Regions from separate parts of the Tardiphaga sp. GW821-FHT12E02 genome, predicted to be linked through region 4. Evidence: riboswitches for the same ligand, from Rfam matches in the RefSeq annotation. Region 4 holds a riboswitch; each other region holds the start of a gene.

Region 1 (3,353 bases), 2.1 Mb from region 4:
AGACAAAACTGAAAAGCCTGCGCGGCCTGCCAAGCGCCGTGCGCACCGCACTGGAAACCCTGCCAGCCGCTGCCCATCCGATGGATGTCATGCGATCGGGCGTCTCCACGCTCGGCTGCGTGCTGCCGGAAGCGTCCGACCACAACCATCCCGGCGCGCGCGACATCGCCGACCGGCTGATGGCCTCGCTCGGCTCGATGCTCTTATACTGGCATCACTTCTCGCAGAACGGCCGTCGCATCGAGTTGGAAACCGATGACGACACCATCGGCGGCCACTTCTTGCATCTCTTGCATGGCAAGGCGCCGAAACCGGCAGAGGTGCGCGCGATGCACACCTCGCTCATTCTCTATGCCGAGCATGAGTTCAATGCCTCGACCTTCACCGCGCGCTCCATCGCCGGCACCGGCGCCGATATCTATTCGGCCGTCACCGGCGCCATTGGCGCGCTGCGCGGGCCCAAGCATGGCGGCGCCAACGAAGTCGCATTCGAAATCCAGAAGCGCTACGTCAATGCCGATGAGGCCGAGGCCGACATCCGCCGTCGTGTCGCCAATAAGGAAGTCGTGATCGGCTTTGGACATCCCGTCTATACGATCGCCGATCCCCGCAACAAGGTGATCAAGGACGTCGCGCGCCGTCTCTCGCAGGACGCTGGATCGCTCAAAATGTTCGAGATCGCCGACCGCATCGAAGCGGCCATGGCGGATTCCAAGAAGATGTTCGCCAATCTCGATTGGTTCAGCGCCGTGTCCTATCACATGCTCGGCGTGCCTACGGCGATGTTCACGCCGCTTTTTGTGATCGCCCGCACCTCCGGCTGGGCTGCCCACATCATCGAGCAACGCGTTGACAACAAGATCATCCGGCCCTCTGCGAATTATGTCGGCCCGGAGAACCTGGCCTTCGTGCCGATCGATCAACGCGGCATCACGCCCGCGCCACGCGCAGCTTGAGGACAATGGAATGCCCTATCTCGTCGCCTCGGATCTGCCCACTGAAACCGCCGGCCGTCGCTTTCGCCAATTGCTGAAAGCACCCGGCATTCTCCAACTCCCGGGCGCGCACAACGGCATGGCGGCCCTGCAGGCCAAATCCTTTGGCTTTCAAGGTCTTTATCTGTCCGGCGCAGCGATGACGGCCTCCATGGGCCTGCCAGATCTCGGGATCATCACCGTCGATGAGGTGTCTTTCTTCATCCGCCAAATCGTCCGCGCGGCACAACTGCCGCTGCTGGTCGATGCCGATACCGGTTATGGCGAAGCGCTGAATGTGATGCATGCTGTTCGCACCTTCGAGGATGCCGGTGCTGGCGCGCTGCATCTCGAAGACCAGATCCTCCCGAAGAAATGCGGTCATCTCAACGACAAGAAGATCGCCGATGCTCGCGACATGGCCGCGAAGGTCGCGGCCGCCGCCAAAGCGCGTCGCGATCTCGTGATCATCGCGCGCACCGATGCCGCCGCCAGCGAAGGCCTCGACGGCGCGGTGGCACGCGCAAAGCTCTATATGGACGCGGGCGCCGATGCGATCTTCCCGGAGGCGCTCAACACCGCCGAGATGTTTCGTGCCTTCGCGGAGCGGATGCCCGGCGTGCCCCTGCTCGCCAATATGACGGAGTTCGGCAAGACGCCGTTTTTCACCGCATCGGAATTCGAAGCGATGGGCTATGCGATGGTGATCTGGCCGGTCTCGTCATTGCGTGTCGCCAACAAGGCGCAGGCCGATCTCTATGCCGCCATCGCGCGTGATGGCGGCACCCACAACATGGTCGATCGCATGCAGACTCGCGCCGAGCTTTACGACACCATCGGCCTGCATGATTACGAAGCCCTGGATTCGTCGATCATCCAGACCATCGTTCCGGAAGCCATGCCGCGATAACGACGGGCCTCTGCCCACTGTCGGGATTGGCACATGCAATGCGCGACCTGCCCACACGGCAGCCCACGGATTGACGAACCGATCCCGGCCTACTTAAGTCTCTGCGTCGAGGTCTCCGGGTCATGTTCGATCCGGAGCTAAGAGGGAAGCCGGTGCGCGACGAACGTCATGAGTTCGTCGCAAGGCCGGCGCTGCCCCCGCAACTGTAAGCGGTGAGCGAGCGTCCATCAGTGTCACTGAAGCCAAAAGCTTCGGGAAGGCCGGACGTCAGCCACGACCCGCGAGCCAGGAGACCTGCCTCGACAAACTGTACGTCCACGGGCGGGGTGTCCCGGTGGTGCGCTAAGCAGCCTGCCGCATGTGCGGCAGATCATGCCCGCGTCCGCCTTCCCTTTGCCCCCAATCATGGGGTTAAAGCTATGTCGATCTCTTCACTTCCTGTTGCAACGCTCGGTACGCCGCGGATCGGTCCGCGGCGCGAATTGAAATTCGCCCTCGAAAGTTTCTGGGCCGGGAAATCCACCGAACAAGAGCTGCTGAAGACTGCAGCCGATCTGCGCGCCGCCAATTGGGCGCGACAGAAATCACTCGGCGTGACGATCATCCCGTCCAACGACTTTTCACTCTATGATCAGGTGCTCGACACCAGTGTGATGGTCGGTGCCATTCCCAGGGCCTATGGCTGGACATCTGGCAGCGTATCGCTCGCCACCTATTTCGCCATGGCGCGCGGCGCCCAGGGCGATGCGCATGATGCAAGCTGTGGTCATGCCCATCACGGCCACGGCGTTGTCGCGCAGGAAATGACGAAGTGGTTCGACACCAACTATCACTACATGGTGCCGGAATTCTCCAGCGATCAGACATTCGCCTTGTCCTCGCGCAAGCCGATCGAGGAGTTCGAGGAAGCCAAGGCGCTCGGCCATCACACGCGCCCCGTGCTGGTCGGCCCCGTCACCTTCCTGAAGCTCGGCAAGAGCCACGATGCAGGCTTCAATCCGCTCTCGCTGCTCGACAGGCTCCTGCCCGTCTATGTCGAGCTGCTGCGTGAGCTGGCGAAACGCGGTGCCGACTGGGTGCAGATCGACGAGCCCTGTCTCGTGCTCGATCTCGACAGTCCCACCCGCGATGCGCTGAAGCACGCTTATGCAGGCATCTGCGCCAATGTGCCGGGCTTGAAGATCATGCTCGCCACCTATTTCGGCGAGATCGGCGACAATCTCGACACCGCACTGGCCCTCCCCGTGGCCGGCCTTCATATCGACCTCAAGCGCGGCACCGATCAGCTCGTACAGGTGGCATCGCGCATACGGCCGGATCAGGTGCTGTCGCTCGGCGTCGTCGATGGACGCAATGTCTGGCGCACGGATCTGTCCGGCACGCTCGATCACATCACGCCCGTGGTGAAGCAGCTCGGCGCGGAGCGTGTACAGATCGCAACATCCTGCTCGCTGTTGCATGTGCCCATC
Region 2 (3,353 bases), 4.5 Mb from region 4:
GTCGGCGATTTCCAGCTCGCGCCCCCGTGCCGGGCCGTCCCCCTGCGCAATTGCCTCAGAACCGGACTTCGCCGCGGCATTGTCAAAAACCACGATGCCGATCGGCATGTCGGAAGCGATCACCTTCCAGGTTGCCCGCGAGTCCATCAGCGCACGCTTCAGCCAGGCCAGCTGCTCTGGTCCGATGAAATGGGCATCGGGGCCATAGGTCTCCTGCAGGTTCGGCCCGTTGGGCCCGCGATAGCTGCGCTCGTCCAGCATGAAGACATCGAGATGCGGGCCGTAATTCAGCACCCGATAGACGCGCCCGGGTTCGGCGGGATTGACCCGCACCGGATACATTTCATGAAACGCCCGCGCACCGCGCGCGGCCAGCACCATCACATCGCGCTCTTTATACGCTGCGGGCAACTGCTTTGACGCCGACCAGTTATTGGTGACCTCGTGATCGTCCCACTGGCCGAAGATCGGCACCTGTGCATTGAAGGCGCGGACATGGTCGTCGAGCAGATTGTATTTATGCGCCGCGCGGAATTCATCGAGCGTTTCGGCGACCTTGGCTTTCTCCGGCACCAGCGTGGTGTTTTTCCAGAGCGAGCCATCCGGCAACTTCACTTCTGCAACCATCGGCCCGTCGGCATAAATCGTGTCGCCGCTGTGGAGCAAAAAATCCGGATTGTGTTTTCGCATGGTGGCGAAGGTGACCATGCCGCCATCCTCCGCATTGATGCCCCAGCCCTGCCCCGCGACATCGCCACCCCAGACGAACGACACATCGCGGCGGTCCGCAGGCGCCGTACGGAAGCGCCCGACCACGGGCTCACCGATCACGCTCGTATGCGCGAGATCACGAAACCGCACGCGATAAAAGATGTCCTGCCCTGCCGGCAGATTCTCCAGCAGCAGTTTTGCCGTGAAATCGCTTTCCGGCAGCACCGTTACCGGCGGCAAAGCGCGCGCATGTTTGAACGACTCGGTGGTCGCCACCTCCACCATCATCTGCGCCGGCCGATCCGCCCGCGACCAGATCGTGCCGCTGTCGAAACCGATATCGCCGGACTGCACACCATGGCTCACCACCGGTCGATCGGCCGCGCGGCTGAAACGTGGCATCGCCAAGAGTCCCGCGCTTGCGGCAGCCGTCGTGAGGAAGCGGCGACGGGACACGCGGATGGCCATTGTGCTCTCCTGGAGTCGGCGATGGTGACGCAGGACGATCTAGGGCTACTACGCAACGCCCCTGTGACAGGCTGCCGCAGCGAGCGCAACAGCCGCCCGGCAAAGCCGTTTTCGGCTCGACACAGCCACTTCTTGTTCATCAAGATAATACCGAAGGGTGCCCACCAATTTCAGTCGAGGCCAAACGCGACAAGCGGAATTTTCCGCAGCGACGCGGCATTGACTCCCGGTGTCATTTCACCGAATTGTCCCCGCGACGGTTCCTTCGGGACCAATAGGGAATGCGGTGAGGCCAGTGCAGCGTCTGTTGCGCAAGCCAATTCCGCGGCTGCCCCCGCAACTGTAAGCGGCGAGCCTTTGCCACATGCCACTGGGCCACAACCCCGGGAAGGCGGCAGAAGGCCCTGACCCGCGAGCCAGGAGACCTGCCGTCGGCCGTGGTCACACGCGAGCACATCGGGCGGGGTGTCCTGATGGAAGCCGAGTTGCCTTCGCTGCGAATGGCAACACGGTTTGGTTTGCGGTGACGTGCCACGTTATCGCGAGTCCTTCGGATGATCTCTCTCATATCCAGCGTCAGCGCGGCGCTCCATGCTTAAAGCTACAGCCGTCAAGAAGCAGTTCGGCGCCAAGCTCGCGCTCGACGACGTCTCGCTCCATGTGCAGCCCGGCGATATCTATTGCCTGCTCGGCGCCAATGGCGCCGGCAAGACCACGCTGATCAACCTGTTTCTCAATTTCATCCAGCCGACATCGGGGCAACTCCTGATCGACAAGCATGATGTCACCGCGCAGCCGCTGGAGACCAAGCGGCTACTCGCTTACATCCCCGAACAGGTGAATCTCTACGGCCAGCTCTCCGGCGTGGAAAATCTCGCTTTCTTCGCCACCCTCGCTATTGGCGAAGAATTGCCGCGCGAGCGCCTGCTCGAATTGCTGCAAGCCGCAGGCCTGCCATTGCAGGCGGCGGATGATCGCGTCGGCACCTATTCGAAAGGCATGCGCCAGAAAGTCGGCATCGCCATCGCGCTGGCGAAGAATGCCAAGGCACTGCTGCTCGATGAACCGACATCCGGGCTCGACCCGTCAGCCGCCAACGAGTTCTCCGAACTGCTGGTCAATGCCAGCCGCAACGGCGTTGCGATCCTCACGACCACCCATGACCTGTTCCATGCCAAGCAGACCGGCACCCGCATCGGCATCATGCGGCGCGGCAAGCTGGTGCAGGAGCTGAACAGCGCCGATGTCAGCCACGCCGATCTGCAGGCGCTCTATCTCGAACATATGAGAGCCTGACGTGATCCTCACCATCGCCCGCAAGGATCTGCGCGAGATCATCCGCGACGGCCGCATGCTCTGGGCTGCGGCGCTCATCATTATTCTCTCCATCGTCGCCATGGCGTCGGGATCGATCCGGCAAGCGCAGATCAATAACGAGCGCGCCGCCGGGCAATCGCTCGATTATCAAGCCTGGCTGCAGCAGGGCGAACGGCATCCGCATGATGCCGCCGAGCAGGGCATGCATGTGTTCAAGCCGGAACCGCCGCTGGCGGTGCTCGATCCAGGCATCGAGCCTTTTGTCGGCTCCACCGTCTGGCTGCAGGCGCATCGCCAGAGCGAACTGAAATTCCGGCCGGCGCAGGATGCCACCGGGCTGCAGCGCTTCGGCCAACTCTCGCCCGCATGGATCGTGCAGGTGCTGGTGCCGCTGCTGATCATCGTCATCGGCTTCAGCGCCATCAGCGGCGAGCGCGAGCGCGGCACGTTGCGGCAATTGCTGAGCATCGGTGTGCCCGCGCGAAGCCTGCTGCTCGGCAAGGCGCTGGCGCTCGCCGCCTGCGCTTTTGCGCTGGTGATCCCGGTCTGGCTCGCTTTCTCCATCGTCGCCATTGGCCGTCTGCCCTCGGCCGAGCGACTGGATATCGTCTATCGCATGATGTGGTTGATCGCCGGCTACGGCCTTTATCTCGGCTTCTTCGTCTTCCTCACCATCGCCGTATCCGCATTGGTGCGCTCGTCGCGCGCAGCCGTGGTGCTGCTGCTCGGCTTCTGGGTCGCCGCCACCCTGATCGCGCCGCGCACGGCGTCCGAAGTCGCCAATGTAGTCTATCCCACGCCGTCACGGCTGGATTTCAACAACCACCTCTCGCACGACATTTCCGAAGCCGCAGATC
Region 3 (3,353 bases), 4.5 Mb from region 4:
TCCTTGATCGGCGTGTAGACGGCGCCGACACGCCACGTGGTGTTCGAGAACGACTTGTCGAGGCTGTTGGCCGGATTGAAGAAGTCGGTGCGGGTGACGTTCGTCTCGTCCTGCCGGATGCCGCCGATCAGCGCCAGCTGCTCGGTGATGTTGAGCTTGTTCTCCGCGAAGAACGCATACTGGTTGGTGATGCTGCGATAGTCGACGACGGTCGGCGTATTGCTGAAATAGTTACCCGGGATCGGATTGAAAAGCGTGACTGTCGAGCTGCCGGTGGACGTCGATGACAGGAAATTCGCATCGCGGCCGAACTTGATGTGGTTGACATCGAAGCCGGTGACGAGCTGGTTTTCCAGGCCGAATACATGGCCGCGGAAGGTGGCGTCCATGCGGTCGCCGATCTGCTGCTGGGCCTGGTAGATTTCGGTGTTGTTGCCATTGCGGTTCACGAGGCCGGACGCCGGGCTGTAGACGTAGCTCTCCGCGTTACGCCAGTGGCGATGGACATCCATATAATACAGCACATTGCGCACGGTCACGCCGTCGGTGACGTTCCACTCGGTGCGGATCTGGTTGAGATTGTCCTTGTAGTGAACGATGCCGTTGCTGAAATTGTAGTTGTTGAAGCGCGTCGCTTCGAGAATGCGGCCATTGACCAGCGGCGTGCCCCAATAATTCTGCGGCTGCACGTCGGCATAGTCGCTGAGGAAGGTCCAGGTGAGGTCTTCAGTCTGCTTGACCTGAATGGCGGCATGCACGGAGACATTGGAATTGTTGCCGCGATCCATCCAGCCATCCGAGAGATTGCCGGTGGCGGTGACGCGATAGGCGACCTTGTCATTGATGGCGCCGCCGCTATCGACGGCGATGCGCTTGGTCATGTTGGTGTCGAGCGACATCTCGGCCTGGTTGACCGGCACCCAGGTCGGCAGTTTCGACACTACATTGATGGCGCCGCCGATGGCGCCCGAGCCGTACAGCACCGAGGCGGGGCCGCGCAGCACCTCGATGCGCTCGGCCGACCAGGTGTCATAAGGGAATGTCGCCGTGCCCTGGCCGACATAGAGCTGGGTGCCGTCATACATGGTCATGACGGAGCTGGAGCCGGTGAAGCCGCGTGCGCTGAAAGCGAGGCCGCCATTGCCGAGCGACGGATTGGCGGTGATGCCGACGGCATTCTGCGTCACGGCATCATTGATGTTCTGCTGGCCGCGCTCGGACATGGTCTGCGCGGAGATCACATCGACGCTGGCCGGCGTCTGCAGGCGGGTGAGGCCGAGGCGGCTGGCGGTCGGCGCCGTACCGGTGAGATTGAGCGTCGGTGCCGCGAAGACCGGGTCGATGGGCGTTGCGACAGGCGCGGCCGTCGTCGCGGCGACATTACGCTGCTGGCGCGACCGCGCGGCGCGGCTTGCATTGCCGGTGGTCGCACGGCGCGCGCGCTGCGGCTGGGCAGTGGGCTGCACGAAGACGGGATCGAGGGTCTGACTCGGTTTCGCGTCCTGGGCATAGCCATCGGCGGACCACAGCAGGCAAGGCAATGCGACGGTGCAGAGAAGGAAACGGCGGCGCATCACTGCGACGGAGGAGACGGCGGTCATCAAAAAAACTCGCGATAACGTGGCACGTCACCGCGAACCAAGGCGCTTTGCATCCATCACGAACGCAATTCGACTTCCACCAGGACACCCCGCCCAATGTGCTCGCGTGTGACCACGACTGACGGCAGGTCTCCTGGCTCGCGGGTCAATGCCTGTCGCCGCCTTCCCGGACCGAGGTCCAGTGGCTCTTGGCGAAGGCTCGCCGCTTACAGTTGCGGGGGCAGCCGCGGAGTCGGCTCGCCTTGCGACCATGTCGCGCGAACCTCACCGCATTCCCTATTGGTCCCGAAGGAACCGTCGGGATCACGTTAGGGTGATGTTTACGAATGTGTCAACGCGCGCGCGGTTCGATGGCGCCTTTATGGCGGCCTGTGTGTGGATCATGCATCACTGCGACCGATGCGTGAGGCATCAGACGATCTGGCCACGGCGCAATCGACGCATCGCGATGATTGCGATGATCAAGCTCACAAGCAGCAGTAGCGCGGCGCGCGATGCGATGCGCCACGAAGTTGTATCCGCCGCGGTCTCGCGCCATTGCCACACCGGCAATGCGGCCATCTCGGCGAGCGTTGTTGCTTGGTCTGTTGCGATCTTCGGCGCAAAGAAGGCGCGCCAGCCATTGTGGAAGGTTTCGGTCTGCGCCTTGAAGGCAAGGAAGCGGCGCGAGTCATTGCCGGCGACGAGGTTCAACGCCTCGTTGACGAGGATGGCTGGCGACAGAAAGCCGATCGTATCGACCAGCTTCTGCTGTTCGAGCAACTGATGATCGAACTGGTTCAGCAGCGGCTCGACCTGCGCATCGACGCGCTGCTTGGCGAGGAAGAACGCGCGCATGCGGGCGGGGACTTCGATGCGGCCGTCCTTCACCGTCAATGTCTCGGGATCGGAGGCATAGCGATAATCCGTGCTGTACATGTCCTCATATTCGCGCAGTGCATCCGCAGTGACGACGCGGGTGCGGCTGGCAAGCTCGGTGCGCGATGGGGCCGGGCTGATGGCACCGACGACGAGATTCATCACGATGGGCAGGATGAGGACGAGAAACGTCCAGCCGGAGATCATGATCAAGGCATTGGAGGAGGACGTACGACCGAACGCATTGACCAGCGCGGCGAGCGCGAACCAGAACAGCGTGTAGCTGGCGACGACCAGCGCCCACAGCGCCATGAAGAGCAGTGAGTCTGCCGTGCGGGTTTCGGGAAACAGCGCCAGCAGGACGAGCGGCGGCAGCGGCAGCAGGATCGCCAGCAGCGCGAGATAGCGCGCGCTGGCCTTGGCGGCGACCAACGTCGTCAGCGCCATCGGCTGCGCGAACAGCATGCGCAGCGTGCCTTGTTCGCGTTCGGCAGACAGCATGTTGAAGGACAAGCCGATCACCAGCAGCGGCAGCACGAAGGTGATGACGAAGGAGAGATCGAAATGGCCGCTGAGCAGATTCCACGGATTCTCGATCTCGGTGTCATACATGAACTGCACCTTGCTGAGATACGAGATGCGGTAATAATTCGGCACCATGTCGGACTGGCCGATCGCGAGTGCTGCCAGCGGCAGATTCGGCAGCGTGGTGTGGCGGCCGGCGAGGTTGCCGGCCAGCGCCGCGGGGTTGGCGGGATTGCCGAACGGGACCAGCGCTTGCTTGCCGTCCAGAACCGATTGCAGTGTCTTCTCGTTATTGGCTTGCCGCTTTTCGCTGTGCGCGGTCACCTCGGCGATCATCGCGTTGCGCTGCTGCGCCTGGGTGATGCCGAC
Region 4 (3,353 bases):
ACAGTCGCGCGCGTCTTCACGGCCGGCCATGCAAAGGCCTTCAACAACGGCTGTGGCAATGCGAGGCCGGAGGTTTCGATCACGATCGCATCGAGCGGACGCTCGCGCGACAACAGCTTTTCCATGGTCGGCACGAAATCATCGGCCACCGTGCAGCAGATGCACCCATTGGTGAGCTCGACGATGTCGCCGGGCGCGCAGGCTTTCGCCGCGCATTCCTCGACGAGGCCACCATCGAAACCGGCATCGCCGAATTCATTGACGATCACGGCAATGCGGCGTCCATCGGCCTGGGTCAGCAGCGAGCGCAACAGCGTGGTCTTGCCGGCGCCGAGGAAGCCGGTGAGGACGGTGACGGGAACGCGGGACATTCAATTCTCCTGGAAACGCTTGAGCCAAAGAGGCAGGCCGGCAGCGACGAAAGCGACATTGTTGACAGCGGCGGCAATGGTCTGGTTGAGGCGGCCCTGCGCATCACGGAAGGCGCGGCCGAGCGGGGTCTCCGGCACCAGGCCGAGACCGACTTCATTGGATACAAACACGATGGGATAGCGCGAGACATCGAGGAAGCGCACCAGCCGCTTTGCCTCGACCTCGGGATCGCGCTCCGCCATCATTAGATTGGACAGCCACAGCGTCAGGCAATCGACGAGAATGACGCGGCCGATGGTGGATTCGCGCGTCAGCGTATCCACCAGCGCCAGCGGCTCCTCGATGGTGATCCAGCCCTCGCCGCGCTGCTTGCGGTGCTGCGCGATGCGCACCTGCATCTCGTCATCGCCGGGCGTCGCCGTGGCGAGATAGACTTTTGTGAGCGACATCTCGCCGATCAGCCGTTCGGCAAAGGCCGACTTGCCGGAGCGCGCGCCGCCGAGAACCAATGTGGTGCCGAGCGATGTCATTTCGGCGCCCTGCCATCTGCGGGCGACCAGCGCAGCGGCGGCACGCGCGCGACCATGCCCTTGCGCAGCACGTCGGCGCGCTCGCGCCACGGCACCAAGCCGTAATCGGATGTCTGATAGGACTGCACGAAGGATGCGACCGCATCCGGGCCGGTGTCCGCCAGCAGGTCGCCGAACAAGAATGTGTAGCCATCCTGGCTCGTCACCGCGACCGTTGTCGGCCGCTTGCAGACGCTGAGGCACTGCACCGGGCGCACCATGACATCGACATCGCGCGCATCAAGCGCGGCCGTGACAGCATCCAGCATGGCAGAACCGACCACGGCGCCATCGGCGGCCTTGCAGTTCACGCATACGCTGACCACCACCGGCGCTGAAGGCAGCGGGCGCGGCAGGTCATTGACGGCAAGGTCGTCGGGCAAACTCGATGCGTTGCGATCCATCACGGGCTCAAATCGGGCGAGCTTTGTTGGGTCGCGCGGATGCTGCCATCCGCTCGCTCCCGTCCGGTGCACCCCGCCCCGACGACGCCTCCAAAGCACAATTCGTGACGGCAGGTCTCCTGGCTCGCGAGTCGGCGCCCATCACCGCCTTCCCAGCAATTCCCCGATCAGGAACTCCCAGTGGCACCGGCGCGGGCTCGTCGCTTACAGTTGCGGGGGCAGCGCCGGTATCGCACCGGCTTCCCTTTTCACCTTCCACGCGGAAGGACCATCGCCGCGGACGCTATCTGCCCCCACAGTCCGGGTCAACCACAGCCGGAACCGCGCCGCTGCTGTTGACCGAATGGCCGCGGATGCGCGAGACAGGCGGCCAAAGGAACCTGATTTTGACCACACAGAGCCCTATCTGGCAGCCGCCGGCCATCGCGCCCCTCGATCCCGCCACCGAGGCCAGCCTGCGCGCGGTCATCGACGGCAAGGCCAAGCCGCCGGGTTCGCTCGGGCGAATCGAGGAACTGGCCCTCCAGCTTGGCATGATCCGCCATCCCGGCGAGCCGCGCGGCGAGAAAGCCGTGCTGCTGGTCTTCGCCGGCGATCACGGTCTCGTGGCCGAGGGCGTGTCGCAGTATCCGTCAGCCGTGACCGTCGCGATGGTCATGACCTACCTCGCCGGTCGCGCCACTGCCAATGCGTTCGCCAAGGCGAATGCCATCGACGTTCGCGTCATCGATATCGGCGTCGCAGCGGAACTGCCGGTGCATCCGGGTTTGCGCGACGCCAAGGTGCGCTTGGGCACCGCCAATGCCGCGCGCGAGCCGGCAATGACGTCGGAACAAGCTGCCACTGCACTCGCGCATGGCATCCGCATCGCGATCGGTGAGATCAAGGCCGGTGCCGATATCATCGCGCTCGGCGAAATGGGCATCGGCAATACCGCCTCCTCCGCGTTGCTTGCGCATCGCCTCGCACCAGCGACGCTCACTGACTGCATCGGTGTCGGCGCCGGCCAGGACGATCTCGGCATGGCCCGCAAGCGCGCTGCGATCGAGATGGCCTCCGCGCGCAGCGATGCCACCGCGCCGCTGGATGTGCTCGCGGAATTCGGCGGGCTCGAAATTGCCGGCATGGCCGGTGCGATCCTAGGGGCGGCGTCGCAACGGCGGCCTGTGATCATCGACGGCTTCATCTCCAGCGTCGCCGCGCTGCTTGCGATCCGGCTGAGTCCCGAGGCGCGCGGCTATTGCGTGTTCGCGCATCGCTCTGCGGAACGCGGACACGACATCGTCCTGAACGCGCTCGACGCACAGCCCTTGCTGGATCTCGGCCTGCGCCTCGGCGAAGGCACCGGTGCGCTGCTCGCGGTGCCGCTGGTGCGCGCCGCTGCGCGGCTGCTCACCGATGTCGCCAGTCTCGACGACGTGCTGGCGGGGCGGATCTAGATGACGCCGGATCCGCATCTGCTCAATGCGATCCGTTTTCTTACGGTGCTGCCGACACCGCTTGCCGATGGCGCGCCTGCGCCCGACTGGCTGGCGCGTGCCATGAAGTATTTTCCGCTGGTGGGCGCCGGCATCGGCTTGGCCTGCGCCGTCGTTTTTGTTGTCGCCTGTCACGTCTGGTCGCCATCGATCGCCGCCCTGCTCGCCGTGACGACGAGCATCGTGCTCACCAGTGCGCTGCATGAAGACGGCCTTGCCGACACCGTCGATGCCTTTGGTGGTGGCTGGACGATCGAAAAACGCCTCGCCATCATGAAGGACAGCCGCATCGGCACTTATGGCGCGCTGGCGCTCGGGCTTGGCTGCGCCTTGCGCATCGCAGCGCTGGCAACGCTGCCGCCTTGGGCCGGCGCGACGGCACTGATCGCTGTGCATGCCGCGGCACGTGCGATGCCGGCTTTCGTGATGAATCGCCTCGCTTATGCCGGCGACACCGCAGCGATGAAAGTGCGCTATGCCGAGGCGCCGGTGCCGCGTGATGATATCATATTTTTGCTCGTCATCGTCGC

The links. Region 4 has a riboswitch for cobalamin ahead of AC1RQ5_RS23280 (DUF1636 family protein). Riboswitches for the same ligand answer to the same signal wherever they lie in the genome.
Region 1: it holds a riboswitch for cobalamin, as region 4 does, so the genes downstream of both, metE (5-methyltetrahydropteroyltriglutamate--homocysteine S-methyltransferase) here and AC1RQ5_RS23280 (DUF1636 family protein) in region 4, are expected to answer to the same signal.
Region 2: it holds a riboswitch for cobalamin, as region 4 does, so the genes downstream of both, AC1RQ5_RS01910 (ABC transporter ATP-binding protein) here and AC1RQ5_RS23280 (DUF1636 family protein) in region 4, are expected to answer to the same signal.
Region 3: it holds a riboswitch for cobalamin, as region 4 does, so the genes downstream of both, AC1RQ5_RS01925 (TonB-dependent receptor) here and AC1RQ5_RS23280 (DUF1636 family protein) in region 4, are expected to answer to the same signal.

Annotation. Positions count from the first base shown of each region.
Region 1 covers NZ_JBXAQK010000001.1:2,788,957-2,792,309, reverse strand. The annotation lists gene prpC (bifunctional 2-methylcitrate synthase/citrate synthase) at 1-956, shown strand, start outside; gene prpB (methylisocitrate lyase) at 967-1,884, shown strand; cobalamin riboswitch at 1,977-2,200, shown strand; gene metE (5-methyltetrahydropteroyltriglutamate--homocysteine S-methyltransferase) at 2,304-3,353, shown strand, end outside.
Region 2 covers NZ_JBXAQK010000001.1:396,220-399,572, forward strand. The annotation lists gene AC1RQ5_RS01905 (alkaline phosphatase D family protein) at 1-1,179, opposite strand, end outside; cobalamin riboswitch at 1,420-1,626, shown strand; gene AC1RQ5_RS01910 (ABC transporter ATP-binding protein) at 1,771-2,475, shown strand; gene AC1RQ5_RS01915 (ABC transporter permease subunit) at 2,477-3,353, shown strand, end outside.
Region 3 covers NZ_JBXAQK010000001.1:400,230-403,582, reverse strand. The annotation lists gene AC1RQ5_RS01925 (TonB-dependent receptor) at 1-1,601, opposite strand, end outside; cobalamin riboswitch at 1,708-1,915, opposite strand; gene AC1RQ5_RS01920 (ABC transporter permease subunit) at 2,013-3,353, opposite strand, start outside.
Region 4 covers NZ_JBXAQK010000001.1:4,912,615-4,915,967, forward strand. The annotation lists gene cobW (cobalamin biosynthesis protein CobW) at 1-371, opposite strand, end outside; gene cobU (bifunctional adenosylcobinamide kinase/adenosylcobinamide-phosphate guanylyltransferase) at 372-902, opposite strand; gene AC1RQ5_RS23280 (DUF1636 family protein) at 899-1,345, opposite strand; cobalamin riboswitch at 1,438-1,633, opposite strand; gene cobT (nicotinate-nucleotide--dimethylbenzimidazole phosphoribosyltransferase) at 1,699-2,784, shown strand; gene cobS (adenosylcobinamide-GDP ribazoletransferase) at 2,785-3,353, shown strand, end outside.